One region of the Clostridium sp. DMHC 10 genome, then DNA from elsewhere that is predicted to be linked to it. Evidence: a T-box and tRNA genes for the amino acid it is inferred to sense, from the RefSeq annotation. Region 1 holds a T-box; the other regions hold tRNA genes.
What was found. A T-box is a leader RNA that pairs with one kind of tRNA and senses whether it is charged. The one in region 1 lies ahead of thrS (threonine--tRNA ligase), so its partner is inferred to be a tRNA-Thr.

Region 1 (4,972 bases):
TTTTATAAGGGTGTATAGACTTAAATTTTAAACACATACTAACATTACGAAAGGAGTGCTGAAAATGCTTCTTGAAACTGTAGTATATAATGATAATTTGGATAATATAATAAGCAATATAAATGAAATTAAATATACTTTTGAGAACAGTGATATAACTATTGGAATATCAGAAAGTGTAGAAAATAATTTACATTATGTTAAAATAATATGCAGTGATAAAGATTATAATGAAAAGATAAAAAGTAAATTTTACGTATATTTTAGTGAAGAACTATATAAGTACATTGCCAATGAGTTTTGCAAAAACAAATTAATGAGTTTAGTTAAGGATTCTTACTTTTTTTTAAATGCTGATGAAATTGATGATGTATGTAAAAGATGTAGTGATATTATATTAAATTATACAGTTATCAATGATAAAATATTTCTTATATTAATATGATAAACAGCATAATAAATAAGATTATTGAGTGCATAAAAGAAAATGATGAAATAAATATAAATGGATTTACAACTTTTAGAATGAAGAACATAGAGAAAGATTTCTCTGATATTATAGATAAAGTTATAGAAAATTATATGGTTGAAAAAGAGTATGATGAATTTATAAAGCTTTTAAAATATTTTGTTGATATACAAGACAGTAAAGTTGATGAACTTAATATATACGTTGATAAAGAAGGAAAATACTTGCTCCAAGACATGAATGGAAATAATGTAGAAAATAAAATGATAGATGAATTATGTGATGTAAATGTTAATGGGGTAAACGTAGATGATGTGCTTATAAGTGGATTAATAACACTTTCCCCTAAAAAAATAGTTATACACTGTAAAGAAAGTTTTAATAATAAGGAAATTATTCAAACTATATTAAATGTATTTGAAAATAAAGTTTTTTTTCTGTGATGATTGTAAAATGTGCAGAAAACTAAAAAATAGCTTGATTAGACAATGATTGGAAAGCATATTGACTTATAATAATTTTTGTAATATAATATGCATAACATCTAGATGTTATGCATATAGTTAAAGATTATGATAAGGAAAAGTAAACAAATTACAGTTAAAAGAGATAGAAATCCAAGGCTGAAAGATTTCTTTGATATGAGTTGTTGAAAACCACCTTAGAGTTATATGCTGAACTAAGTAAGCATTTTCGCATATCTGCGTTATGGATTTGAGTGAAAGGTAATACAGGAAAGCATTTGTATTGTACTGCCTTTAAATTGGGTGGAAACACGGTAAGCTCGTCCCATATGGGGATGTGCTTTATTTTTTTTGCAAAAATAAATAAATTTATAATTAGGAGGAAAAAACATGATAAAAGTAACACTTAAAGATGGAAAAGTAATGGAATTTGAAAATCCTGTTACTGCTGCTGAAGTTGCAAAAGCAATAAGCCCTAGTTTATATAAAAAAGCAATTTCAGTTAGAATTAATGGCAAAAGGGATGAATTAATGACAACCATTAATGAAGATAGTAACCTTGAAATACTAACTTTTGATGATGAAGATGGAAAATGGACTTTAAGACATACTGCTTCACATATACTTGCGCAGGCAATAAAAAGGTTGTATCCAAATGTTAAATTAGCTATAGGACCGGCAATAGCAGATGGATTCTATTATGACTTTGATGCTGATTTTTCATTTACAGAAGAAATGTTCCCTAAAATAGAAAAAGAAATGGAAAGAATAATAAAACAAAATATAAAACTTGAAAGATTTGAACTTCCAAGAGAAGAAGCAATAAAATTTATGGAAGAAAAGGAAGAACCTTATAAGGTTGAACTTATAAAGGATTTGCCAGAAGGCGAGACTATTTCTTTCTATAAACAGGATGATTTTACAGACCTTTGTGCAGGCCCTCATGTTGAATCTACTGGAAAAGTAAAAGTTATTAAGATTCTTTCAGTTGCAGGTGCTTACTGGAGAGGAAATGAAAAAAACAAGATGCTTCAGAGAATATACGCAACAGCATTTACTAAAAAAGAGGATTTAGATGCTTATCTTAATATGCTTGAAGAAGCTAAAAAAAGAGATCATAGAAAAATAGGTAAAGAACTTGATTTGTTTAGTATACATGAAGAAGGTCCGGGATTTCCATTTTTCCATCCAAAGGGAATGGTTGTAAGAAATATTCTTGAAAACTATTGGAGAGAAGTTCATACTAAGGCAGGATATGATGAAATAAGAACTCCTATTATTTTGAATGAAGAATTATGGCATCAATCAGGGCATTGGGATCATTATAAAGAAAACATGTATTTTACTAAAATTGATGATGAGGATTATGCTATAAAGCCAATGAACTGTCCAGGTTCAATTCTTGTATATAAAAATGGAATTCATTCTTACAGAGAACTTCCAATAAGACTAGGAGAACTTGGTCTTGTTCATAGACATGAAAAATCAGGAGCACTTCACGGACTTATGAGAGTAAGATGTTTTACTCAGGATGATGCTCATATATTCATGACAAGAGAACAAATTACCGAAGAAATATTGGGAGTAGTTAAACTTATAGATTCCTTTTATAAAGTGTTTGGATTTGAATACTATGTAGAACTTTCTACTAGACCAGAAGATTCTATGGGAAGCGATGAAGATTGGGAAATAGCTACAAATGGCCTTATTAATGCTCTTAAAGCTGCAAATCTTGATTATAAGGTAAACGAAGGAGACGGAGCTTTCTATGGACCTAAAATTGATTTCCACTTAAAAGATTGTATAGGAAGAACTTGGCAGTGCGGTACTATACAGCTTGACTTGCAGATGCCTGAAAGATTCGATCTTAATTATGTTGGTGCTGATGGTGAAAAGCATAGGCCAGTTATGGTTCATAGAGTTGTATTTGGAAGTATAGAAAGATTTATAGGAATATTAATAGAACATTATGCAGGGGCATTTCCAACATGGCTTGCTCCAGTGCAGGTTAGAGTTCTCAATATAACAGATACACAAGCTCAATATGTTGATCGTATAGTAGAACAGCTTAAAGATGCAGGGATAAGAGTTGAGAAGGATATAAGAAATGAAAAGATAGGATATAAAATAAGAGAAGCTCAACTTCAAAAAATACCTTATATGATTGTTATTGGAGATAAAGAAATGAATGAAGGTTCTGTAGCTGTTAGAAGTAGAAAAGATGGCGATTTAGGAGCTATGAATTTAGATGATTTCATATTTAAAATTAATGCTGAAGTTAAACAAAAAATAAATTCATTATAATGTTTGACAAATTATAATACTAATGATATAATAAATTCTGTGTTAAGTAGGAACTAGCCGTTTCTCACCTTGCAGCACAGCTAGTAAGGTTATATATGTTAATTATTGTTTAGTATATTACAGAACGGCTTTTTGACCGTTCTGTTTTTATTTTAATGTTGATATTTTAATATTACATAGTTTTCGGAGGTGAAAGTCATAAGTAAGAATAAAAATTTTCTTGTAAATGGAGAAATAAGGGAAAAGCAAGTTAGAGTTATAGGTGATGATGGTTCGCAATTGGGTGTTATAAATACACGTGATGCTTTAAAAATAGCAGAAGAAAAAGAACTTGATTTAGTAGTTATATCGCCTACTGCAGTTCCTCCAGTTTGTAGAATAATGGACTTTGGTAAGTTCGTATATGAACAAACTAAAAAGGAAAAAGAAAACAAGAAGAATCAAAAAGTAGTCAACATTAAGGAAATAAGATTAAGTGCAACTATTGAAGAACATGATATTGAAATTAAAGCAAACAATGCTTCTAAGTTTTTGAGTGCTGGAGATAAAGTAAAGGTTACAGTACGTTTCAAAGGAAGACAAAATGATTATTCCTTTAAAGGAAATGGTATTTTAAATAATTTCTTTAGTAAAGTTGAAGAAGTTGCTGTAATTGAAAAACCAGCAAAATTAGAAGGTAGGAATATGACAATGGTACTAGCACCTAAAAAAGCATAGAAATAGGAGGAGATACATTATGCCAAAAATGAAGACTAATAGAGCAGCTGCTAAAAGATTTAAGCTTACTGGAACTGGAAAGTTAAAAAGAGCTAAGGCTTTTAAGAGTCATATATTGACAAAAAAATCTGCAAAAACTAAGAGAAATTTAAGAAGTGCTACTTATGTATCAGAGACACAAGAAAAAACAATGAAAAAGTTGTTACCATACCTATAGTAGGAAAGGTTTTTAAGGAGGTTTACTAAAATGGCTAGAGTAAAAAGGGCGGTTAATGCTCGTAAATATCATAAGAAAATATTAAAGCTTGCTAAAGGATACTATGGTGGTAAGAGCAAGTTATTTAAAACAGCAAACGAAACTGTTATAAGAGCACTTAGAAATGCTTATGTTGGTAGAAGATTAAAAAAGAGAGATTTTAGAAAACTTTGGATAGCTAGAATAAATGCTGCTACAAGAGTAAATGGTCTTTCTTATTCAAAATTCATGAATGGAATCAAACTTGCTGGAATAGGCATGAATAGAAAAATGCTTTCAGAAATAGCTATAAATGATCCAAAAGCTTTTTCTGAATTAGTTGAAATAGCAAAAAAACAAATTAGTGCTTAATTAAAGTGCAGCCACAGGGCTGCATTTTTGCTAATTATACCAAACTCCATAAAAATAAAAGGGCTTGATGATATGGAAGTAATAAAAAGTAAAGAAAATAGTCTCATAAAAGAAGTAAAAAAGTTAAAAGAGAAAAAATACAGAGATTTAAATGAAAGTTTCTTAATAGAAGGATTTAGATTTGTAGAAGAAGCTCTCAAATCTAATTTTGAAGTGAAATATGTGTTCATTTGTGAGAGACAAAAAGAAAAATTTGAGAAATTAGGGTTTGAGGGTTTAATACATAAAAGTACTAAAAGTTTTATGGTTTCAGATAGTGTTTTAAATGCTATAAGTAGCACGGAGACACCTCAAGGCATAGTTGCTGTAGTTAAAAATAGAATAAGTGATATACAAATTAAAAATGGTTTT
Region 2 (4,972 bases), on a different contig from region 1:
CGGGTAATTTACAAATCTTCCAGCAAGAAATCCTCCCGTACATGATTCGGCTGTTGATATTGTAATTTTATTTTCTATTAGGAGCTTTCCGACCACCTCTTCAAGGGAGGTATTATCAACTCCATATACATTATCTCCTAGTCTATCACGAACCTCTCTTTCCATAGGCTCTATTAGCCTTAATGCTTCCTCCTCAGTTTTAGCATTAGCTGTTATTCTAAAAGTAACTTCATTGTCTTTTGCATAAGGAGCTATTGTAGGATTAGTTTGTTTATCCATTATATCTTGAATTCTTTCAGCTGCATTTCCCTCTCCTATTCCAGTTACTCTTAAAACCTTTGAAACAATTATGGATTCCTGATACCTTTTAAGATATGGGACAACATAGTTTTTAAACATAGGCTCAACTTCTCTTGGTGGACCAGGAAGCAGTATTACAATTTTATTATTTTCATTGATTATACATCCAGGAGCAGTACCATAATCATTCTTAAGTATTGTACATCCCTCTGGGAAATAAGCCTGCTTTTTATTATTTTCGCTTATCTCTACCCCTAATTTATTAAAATATTTAGCAATCAAATCATATGATTCTTCATCAAAAATAAGTTTTTTTTCAAAGTACTCAGCCGCAGTTTCCTTTGTTAAATCGTCCTTAGTAGGTCCAAGCCCTCCTGTAGTTATTACTATATCAGCTCTTTGAATGGCAAATTCAAACTCTTTTTTAAGCCTATCAACATTATCTCCTACAACTGCTTGATGATAAATCGAAAAGCCCATGTTAGCCAATTCCTTAGACAAAAATTGAGCATTTGTATTTAAAATATCTCCAAGTAAAATTTCCGTTCCTACACATAATATTTCAGCTTTCATAATTGCTAACCTCTTTTCTTAATTGTATAATATAAGTTCAACTATAAAACTTTATATATTCTTATTATATATCTTTATTAAGGTTTTGAGTTTGTATTGTATATTTTATTTTTATATAATAGTATTATCTTATAGATAAAAATCATTTAGGGAAAGGTTGCGATACTATGAGCACTTTCATGTTTAAGGCTAATTCCAATAATATCACACCTGTAAGCAATATATTTATAGAAAAATATATGCCAAATGCACGTGGAGAGTATGTTAAAGTATATCTGTTAGGGCTTAAGTATTGCGTTTGTGGTGAGCCAGGTATTAATTCATCAATGATGGCTTCAATTCTTCATTTGCTTGAAACAGATGTAATAAATGCATGGAATTATTGGAATGACGAAAATGTAATCAAATTAATTCCTTTAGATAATAAGGGTAACTTTAATATTCAGTTTTTAAATTTAGTAGACAATTTTGAAGAAAAAGACGAAAATGTCAATTTGCTGAGTGAACTTAATAAGGACTCCATAAAAGGTATGCTTCAAGATATAGAAAAATTGCTTGGAAGAACTCTTTCGCCAAAGGAAATGACGGTTTATATAGGATGGCAAAATGACTTTAATTTTTCTCCAGAGTTAATATTGCTGCTTATACAATACTGTGTTTCAAAAGGCAAAACAGATTATAGATATATAGAAAAACTAGCTATATATTGGCATGATTCTAATATAAAATCCGTAGAAGATGCCCAAACATATATAAAAAAGCATGAGGACAAATGGATTAAAATACGCAAAATATTGAATTATCTTGGAATAAAAGATCCTGAAGTAATGAAACCACAGGAAAAAATCCTTGATAAATGGATAACCACCTATAACTTTTCTACAGATGTTATACTAAGAGCCTGTGATATTTGTTTTGAAAGAATAAACAAAGCCGATTTTAAATACATAGATGCAATTTTAACCAACTGGTTTAAATCAGGAATCAAAACTGTTTCCGATGTAGACCTTAAAGATTCAAAAAAAGGTTCCTTTAAACAGTCTAAGCCTAGCAGTACTTCAAAAGGAAACTTTAATAATTATGAACAGAGAAATTACGATTTTGATGATTTAGAGAAAAAATTATTAGGATGGGATAACAATGATTAAGGGCTATGCTGAAGAAATAGAAAAAATATATTCTAAAATACGTGAGAAAGAAGCATTTGAACTAAAAAAAAGAAAAGAAGAAATAGCATTAAAACTTCCTGAAGTTATTAACATAGATAATAAGATAGGAAAACTTTTTATACAATTATCAGTAAGCATGTTTAAGGATTTAAAAGTCGATAGAAATACCTATATCAAAAATTTAAAAGATGAAATTACAGACTTAAGAATAAAAAAATCTGAGATACTTTCCTCACATGGATATCCTATAGATTATTTAAATATTAAATATAGATGTCCAAAATGTAAAGATACAGGCTATATAGAAACTAAAAAATGTTCCTGCTATAAAAAATACCTCGTAAAATTGTACTATAAAGATTCTGAATTAAACTCATTATTATCTATAAATAATTTTGATAACTTTGATATAAATTTTTATTCTACACGGAAAACCCAAAATGAGTTAGAGAGCCCAAGAAAAAATATAGAAAAAATATTTACTAGAGCACTGAACTTTGTAAACACTTTTGATACTTCTAAAGAAAACCTGCTTTTTTATGGAAACTCTGGCACTGGTAAAACTTTCTTATGCCAGTGTATTGCAAAGGACTTACTCGATAAAGGACATCTTGTAATATACAAAACCTCTGATGATTTGCTTAATATTCTAAAGAAAATAAGATTTGAAAACAACTCTGAGCTAGAAGATTTAATCGTAAACTGTGATCTTCTTATTATAGATGACCTTGGCACAGAGCAAATAAATGACTTTTCCAAAACGGAAGTTTTTAATTTAATAAATAGAAAACTTCTATCTGGAAAGAAAATGGTCATATCTTCTAACCATACTTTAGAAGGATTATCTAGAATATATTCCGAAAGAATTACCTCAAGGTTATTTGGTGATTTTACTCTTTGTAAATTTTACGGAGACGATATAAGAGTTAAAAAAAATCTAAATAGGATGAAAGAGTAAACTAATAGTATTTCAAAACATTAAATAAAAGCCATAAATCTAAGAATGAAAATATTAAAATTCTAGGATTTATTGGCTTTTATTTAAATCGTCCCAAAATACCATTCGTTCACTTGACCGAAAAATCAAGAAAAATTTAAGAATATCAATAATTCAATGTGGATTGCAGCAATATTTAAGCAATTTAAAACTTACGTATAAAACAAAAAACTCTAGAAATTACTTTCTAGAGTTTTGGTGCTGGCAGAAGGAATTGAACCCTCAACCTACTGATTACAAGTCAGTTGCTCTACCAATTGAGCTATGCCAGCTTATGTACTATTTCATTTTAAATTGGCGACTTGGAAGGGGATCGAACCCTCGACCTCTGGCGTGACAGGCCAGCACTCTAACCAGCTGAGCTACCAAGCCGCAATATTGTGGTGGGCACTACAGGGCTCGAACATCTGATGAAGGAGGAAGTCCTTCTTCCGTTACTCAGTTTAGAAATTTATGAAGAAAAGAATAGCCCTTAGTGGCTATATCATTATTATACTAGGAGACGTTTTTATGATAACAAATAATAATAATTCAAAAGTTTATGATATTATGGCTTCAAGACAGAGTAGAAAAATTTTAACAGGAGTACTGTCAGCGGTAGAAACTTACAAAAATGCTGATGGTGTAGAACATGATTGTGCTGTAGTCTTCTATGACGTATTTAAGGTGCTTATACCTCTTAAGAATATGAATATATCGAGAGAAGATAAAAGGGTTGTAAGGAGCATGATAGGGGCAGAAATTGACTTTATTGTTAAAGAGATTGATGAAACTCACAAAATAGCAGCTGCTTCACGAACGGAAGCTATGGAACTCAGAAAATCACTGGAATTAAAAAAGCATAAGGTTGGTAATAAAATTCAAGTTAGGGTTACATCTATTGGTAGAGATAATTGCAGGGTAGATTGCTATGGCTTAGAAACCAAAGTGCCTATAGATGAAATAGACTATGGATATATTGACGATATAAGTAAACACGTTCAGATAGGGGATAAGGTACTAGCCGTAATTAAGGAATTAGACTTGGGAAAAAATATTATTAAAGTTTCAATCAAGGATGCAAAAGAAGATCCATACGGGCATCTAATAGGTTCTCTTACAAAAGGTGGAGAATATCTTTGTACTGTAACTGGTATTCAGGAATATGGTGTGTTTTTCAATATAATAAATGGAGTGTCCTGCCTGTGTCCTTTTCCTAATTGGACAAACTTTTCTCCTAATATAGGTGAAAGATATGTAGTTAAAATAAAAGCAATTGATCACAAGAATAAAAAGATTGATGGGAACATTATGAGAGCTATAAATCAAAATAGATAATTAAACTATAAATTTATAAATTCCTCCGATAAATTCATCAAAATAACATATAAGAGTAATAGAAAGAGTTTTTTATTTTACTATTTTTAGTAACAATTATTTTAGGTCAAATTGGCTAACAAAACTGTGTGTAGGCATTTTCTGCTTATATGCAGTTTTTTTTATATCTAAATTCAAGAAATGAAAGGTGGAATTATAAAAATGGATTGTATAAGCAAAGAAGAATTTTTAAAACAGCCCAAAGAGATACAGAGAATATTTAATGAATGGGAAAATGACAATATGGAGGATATAGATCTGTTTGACTATACAGGGAAAGATCCATCATATAAAAATAAGTTTCCACAAATAGTTAAATATGTAGATTTTGAATGCTTTGGTGATGAACTAGTTCAATTAATGTCAGAAAATCAGCTTAGAAGATTTATTGAAGATAATACAAAGAAAAAAATAAGTTCAATGTTAAGTCTTGAAGGAAATAGGGATTATTTAATAACATTAGGAAATTATCAACTAGAGGGAACACCTATGTTTGGTTTTAAAGAATATCAAACTAATACTAAAAACTTGCTAGAAGCTTATTGGCAAGTAGCTCTCAAGATAGCAAAAAATGAGA
Region 3 (4,972 bases), on a different contig from region 1:
GCTCAAAAAGCTCTAAATATAGCTCAAAAGACTCTTGAATACACTAAAAAAGGTCTTGACAGTGAAACATCTATAAAGATATCAGAGATTTTATGCAAAATGGCAAATGTAAGTGGTGCTGTGATATCAAGTAAAAGCGGAGTTTTTTCTTATTATGGTGAGAAGATTGATGAAAGTGATTTAAAGCGCAAGATTGAAGAATTTTATTTAAAACCGGATATAAATACATATTTGATTGTAAATGCAGGAAAGAACTATGAATTCTTCTTTGCCCCCATAGTTATAAACAATGAAATTGATGGAGTTATTGGAATGGAACTTAAAAATTCAAAAAGTGCCAATGAATACTTTGTTGAGTTTTTAAGCGAGCTTAGCAGCCTTTTATCTATGCAAATAGAATTATTTAAGTTAAATGAAAAAGTTAGAATTTTAAATGCTTCTGAGCTTAAGGCTTTAAGAGCGCAAATTGAACCTCATTTTTTATTTAACACCTTGAATACTATATCTTCGTTTTGCAGAACGAACCCTTTAAAAGCAAGAGAACTTATAATTGATTTATCAAAATTATTTTAGGCAGTCACTTAATAAGGGAGAGTTTGTAGAATTGGATGAAGAAGTAAAAATGCTTAAATCATACATAGCTATAGAGAAAGCAAGATATGGTGACAGACTTAATGTCTTTTTCTACATAGAAAAGGATATAGAACATTTTAAAATTCCTTCTTTTATAATTCAGCCTATTATAGAAAATTCTATAAAACATGGTGTGCTAAAAAAGACTGATGGTGGAAATGTTATTTTAGTTGCTGAAAAGGAATTAGCTTCTATAAAATTTACTATAAGTGATAATGGTATTGGAATGAAAACTGAAAGGTACCATGAGGTTATAAATAATTGGCCGGGTACCGGACTTAGAAATGTAAATTCTAGATTAAAGCTGATGTATAACAGAAATAAAGGACTTGAAATATCAACTTCTGAGTACAATGGGACAAAGGTCGTATTTACAATACCTATTGAGGAGGCTCATAAGTGTGAATAAAATAAGATGTATAGTAGTTGAGGACGAGATTCCAGCTATGGATGAACTTGAATTTATACTTAATAAGTATGAGGATATTCAGATTATTAATAGATTTTATGATGGAAAAGCTGCTGCCTCTTTTATAAAGAAAGAGATTCCAGATGTGATTTTTCTTGATATTAATATTCCAGTATTAAATGGAATGAAACTGGCAAAAATGATTAAAGAATTTAATGAAAATATTGCTATAATTTTTGTTACTGCTTATGACAAATATGCAATATCCGCTTTTGAATTAATGGCACTTGATTATATTCTAAAGCCTTTCGATGAAAATAGAATTGAAAAAACCATTCAAAGGATAAGAAGGTATATGCAGCTTAGAGAAAATAATATAAACAATATAGAAAACGAAATAGAGCAGATTATAAAAAAGTATAATAAAAACAATATTTCAAATATCAATAAAATACCTTGTATTAATAATAGTAAGATTATACTTATAGATACAAATGATATATTTTTTTGTTATATTATAGATGAAAAAACATGTGTGAAGTTGGACAATAAGGTATATATAACAACAAATTCATTAAGTGAAATCGAAGAAAAAACCGGTTTTTTTAGGACTCATAGAAGCTATCTTGTAAATTTAAATAAAGTTATTGAAATATATTCATGGTTCAATGGAACCTACAAATTAATAATGAATGACAATAATAAATCCGAAGTTCCCGTAAGCCGAGCTCACGTAAAAGAATTCAAAAAAGTTATACACATCTAGAGTTTGCGCGGGAGCGCATATGACTTCAAAAAACCAAAATACATGAATGTGTTAAGCAAAATAAAAATACAATTACTTTTAATAATCTAGAGTCTTACCATGATCTACGTGTCCTATTGTTCCTATGTTTACATGTGGTTTGTTTCTTTCAAATTTTTCCTTTGCCATTTCTGGTTCCTCCTTAATAATAAATGATTCATCAATCTCATGACGAAATCCACAGTTTTAATCATGTAAACTGTTCCTGGTGTATTGTATGTATTTAACCTTTGGAGCCCACGGCCAGATTTGAACTGGTGACCTCCACCTTACCAAGGTGACGCTCTACCTACTGAGCTACATGGGCAATATCCATTTGGAGCGGGAAACGGGTATCGAACCCGCGACACCCAGCTTGGGAAGCTAGTGCTCTACCACTGAGCTACTCCCGCATATTTACGTGAACAAACTACTGAATACTTAATCACGTAACAATTATTTATTTTACTATCAACAATTTTCTTTGTCAATACAAAGCTTATCTTTTTTCGAGGCACTTTTCCAATTTTCTTTTTACCCGCTGAAGAGCATTATCTATCGACTTTGCTCCTCTATCCAAATCGCAGGCTATTTCCTGATACGATTTACCTTCTAAATAATACATAAGTACTTCCATTTCTAAATCAGATAATACTTCACCTATACCATTCTTTATCTTTTTTACTTCTTCTTTACTTATCATAAGTTCTTCTGGATCTGCAACTTTTAGACCAGATATAACATCAAATAAAGTTCTATCAGACTCTTCATCATATATTGGCTTATTTAGGGAAATATAAGTATTTAAAGGAATATGCTTTTGCCTTGTAGCTGTCTTAATTGCAGTTATTATTTGTCTTGTTATGCAAAGTTCCGCAAAGGCTTTAAACGATGATAATTTATTTGGTTTAAAATCTCTTATAGCTTTATATAGTCCTATCATTCCTTCTTGACATATATCTTCTTTATCTGCCCCTATAAGAAAATAAGATTTAGCTTTAGCCTTTACAAAGTTTTGATACTTATTTATAAGATATTCTTGTGATTTTATATCACCTGACTTCGCCAACATAACTATCTCTTCATCTATTTTATCTTCATACACAGCATCAGCATTATTTATAATCGCATCATTATCCAACTATATCCCCCCAAGTATAATTACCTCAATATTGTAATTATATATTAGCATTATTTTATAAGTCAACTATTTTTATCATCTTTTCTAATTTTATCCAAAATCTTAAAAGTATTGTCATCAAGACGATCTTCTATTCTGTTATATCTTTTTTCACTAGCTATTTTTTTTGCTTTTAAGCTTATTTTCCCCTTAACATTTATGACTTCATTGTAAAACTCTATAGATGACATTCTTGTAGAGCCTCTTTGAAAAACAACCTGCTGCTCTAAATTATCGGATGTAACAACGCAAACTTCATACTTTCGTCCAATACTATTTACATATTTCTCTATAAAACTATCTGCCGTTTCCGACTCTTTTGTATATACCACAATTAAATTTTTTGTAACCTTAATTTTCTCTCCAGAATTGCCTTGTATAAGATGAGCATCAAAAACCAAAAAAATTTTGTATCCTTTAAATTCGGAATAATCTATTAAAATTTCAATAAGTTTTTCTCTTGCACTTTCTAAATTTATATTGTTTTTTATACTATTTAGTTCCGCCCAACTGTTTATTACGTTATATCCATCAACAAATATTGTTTTCAAGGTTTTACCCTCTTTTTATTCTCTGTTTAAGAATTTCATACATAATGATTCCTCCTGCAACAGAAGCATTTAGAGATGAAATCCTACCTATCATAGGTATTTTTACAAGAACATCACACTTTTGTTTTGTAAGCTTAGACATACCTTGTCCTTCACTTCCTATAACTAGTGCTGCCGGTCCAGTTAAATCCGTATCAAAACAATATTCCTTACCTTCCATTTCAGCACCATAAATCCATATATTATTCTCTTTAAGCTTATCTATTGCTGAGTTTATATTATTCACCTTAGCAATTCTCATATGCTGAGCTGCTCCTGCTGATGTTTTATAGACAACAGATGTTACCCCTACATTCCTTCTTTTGGAAATTATAATTCCATGAACACCACAAACTTCTGCTGTTCTCATTATAGAGCCAAAGTTATGTGGATCCTCAATTTCATCCAAAATTACTATGAATGGAGCTTCGTTCTTTTTCTTAGCATATTCTAAAATATCCTCAACTTCATAATACTTATATGGAGTTGTTTCCGCTATAACTCCTTGATGTGAATGTGTTTGTGACATTTGATCTAGCTTTCTTCTATCTACAAGCTTAACTGCTATTCCTTTTTCCTTTGCCTTTGCTAAAACAACATTTATTGAGCCTTCCTTTGTACCTTTAGCTACAAACAATTGTTCAATGGTTCTATCACCTTTTAACGCTTCTATTACGGCATTTCTTCCTTCTATTAGATTTTCATTTTCCATTTTTTTCTCCTTTCTAACTCTCTATATAAAGATTGGCACTTTGGAACTTGAAACAATTCACTGTGCACTGTTTCAAATTTAAGTTTATCGGTATAAATCTTATATTCGTAATTTTAGGTTTTCAAGTATTTTATCTATATAGATAAACAAGCTGAAATATTTAAATTACCAATACCAAATTTATCCTTACAAACTGGAATTTAGCGAGGTGATATTGATTTGGGATATTAAATAAAGCTAATAAATCTAAGACGATAAATCCTAAAAATCTAAGAGAATTTAATAACTCGCATACGCTCAAACAGATTAAATTCTCTAAGACTTTTACGATTTATCATCTAAGATTTATAAAGCTTTATTTAAACCATCCCAAATATGTATATTATATAAATATATTACAATTAAGGGGGTTTATAAATAAATATAAAAAAATAACATCAATTTTTTCAATTGCATTAATAAGTTTATGTCTTATTAATGGTAATTCAATTGCACATGCACAAAGTAATGCAATAAATGCAAATAATAATAATATTCAAAAAATGAAAAATATGGTTCACGAGGGAAAAAGTGTACAAGCAATTAGTACAAGCAACTCATATGTTAGAATTACAGACTTAGGTAATGGAAAAAGCCAAATTGATAAATTTAATAAAGGCGGTTA

Region 2: it encodes a tRNA-Thr, which carries the amino acid that the T-box ahead of thrS (threonine--tRNA ligase) is inferred to sense. The anticodon was not compared.
Region 3: it encodes a tRNA-Thr, which carries the amino acid that the T-box ahead of thrS (threonine--tRNA ligase) is inferred to sense. The anticodon was not compared.

What each region holds. Positions count from the first base shown of each region.
Region 1 is NZ_LGVB01000015.1:233,040-238,011, reverse strand. It holds gene AGR56_RS19295 (hypothetical protein) at 65-445, shown strand; gene AGR56_RS19290 (putative sporulation protein YtxC) at 442-912, shown strand; T-box leader at 1,033-1,264, shown strand; gene thrS (threonine--tRNA ligase) at 1,324-3,237, shown strand; ribosomal protein L20 leader region at 3,276-3,391, shown strand; gene infC (translation initiation factor IF-3) at 3,427-3,954, shown strand; gene rpmI (50S ribosomal protein L35) at 3,974-4,171, shown strand; gene rplT (50S ribosomal protein L20) at 4,202-4,561, shown strand; partial or broken gene AGR56_RS03075 (RNA methyltransferase) at 4,634-4,972, shown strand, end outside.
Region 2 is NZ_LGVB01000016.1:179,586-184,557, reverse strand. It holds gene AGR56_RS18270 (competence/damage-inducible protein A) at 1-873, opposite strand, end outside; gene AGR56_RS18265 (DnaD domain protein) at 1,041-2,021, shown strand; gene AGR56_RS18260 (ATP-binding protein) at 2,014-3,000, shown strand; tRNA gene AGR56_RS18255 (tRNA-Thr) at 3,236-3,311, opposite strand; tRNA gene AGR56_RS18250 (tRNA-Asp) at 3,335-3,411, opposite strand; gene AGR56_RS18245 (S1 RNA-binding domain-containing protein) at 3,550-4,356, shown strand; gene AGR56_RS18240 (hypothetical protein) at 4,558-4,972, shown strand, end outside.
Region 3 is NZ_LGVB01000016.1:293,297-298,268, forward strand. It holds gene AGR56_RS23110 (histidine kinase) at 1-573, shown strand, start outside; gene AGR56_RS22430 (ATP-binding protein) at 551-1,042, shown strand; gene AGR56_RS18780 (LytTR family DNA-binding domain-containing protein) at 1,035-1,808, shown strand; tRNA gene AGR56_RS18785 (tRNA-Thr) at 2,079-2,154, opposite strand; tRNA gene AGR56_RS18790 (tRNA-Gly) at 2,165-2,239, opposite strand; gene sigH (RNA polymerase sporulation sigma factor SigH) at 2,326-2,967, opposite strand; gene AGR56_RS18800 (NYN domain-containing protein) at 3,030-3,557, opposite strand; gene rlmB (23S rRNA (guanosine(2251)-2'-O)-methyltransferase RlmB) at 3,562-4,308, opposite strand; gene AGR56_RS18810 (hypothetical protein) at 4,851-4,972, shown strand, end outside.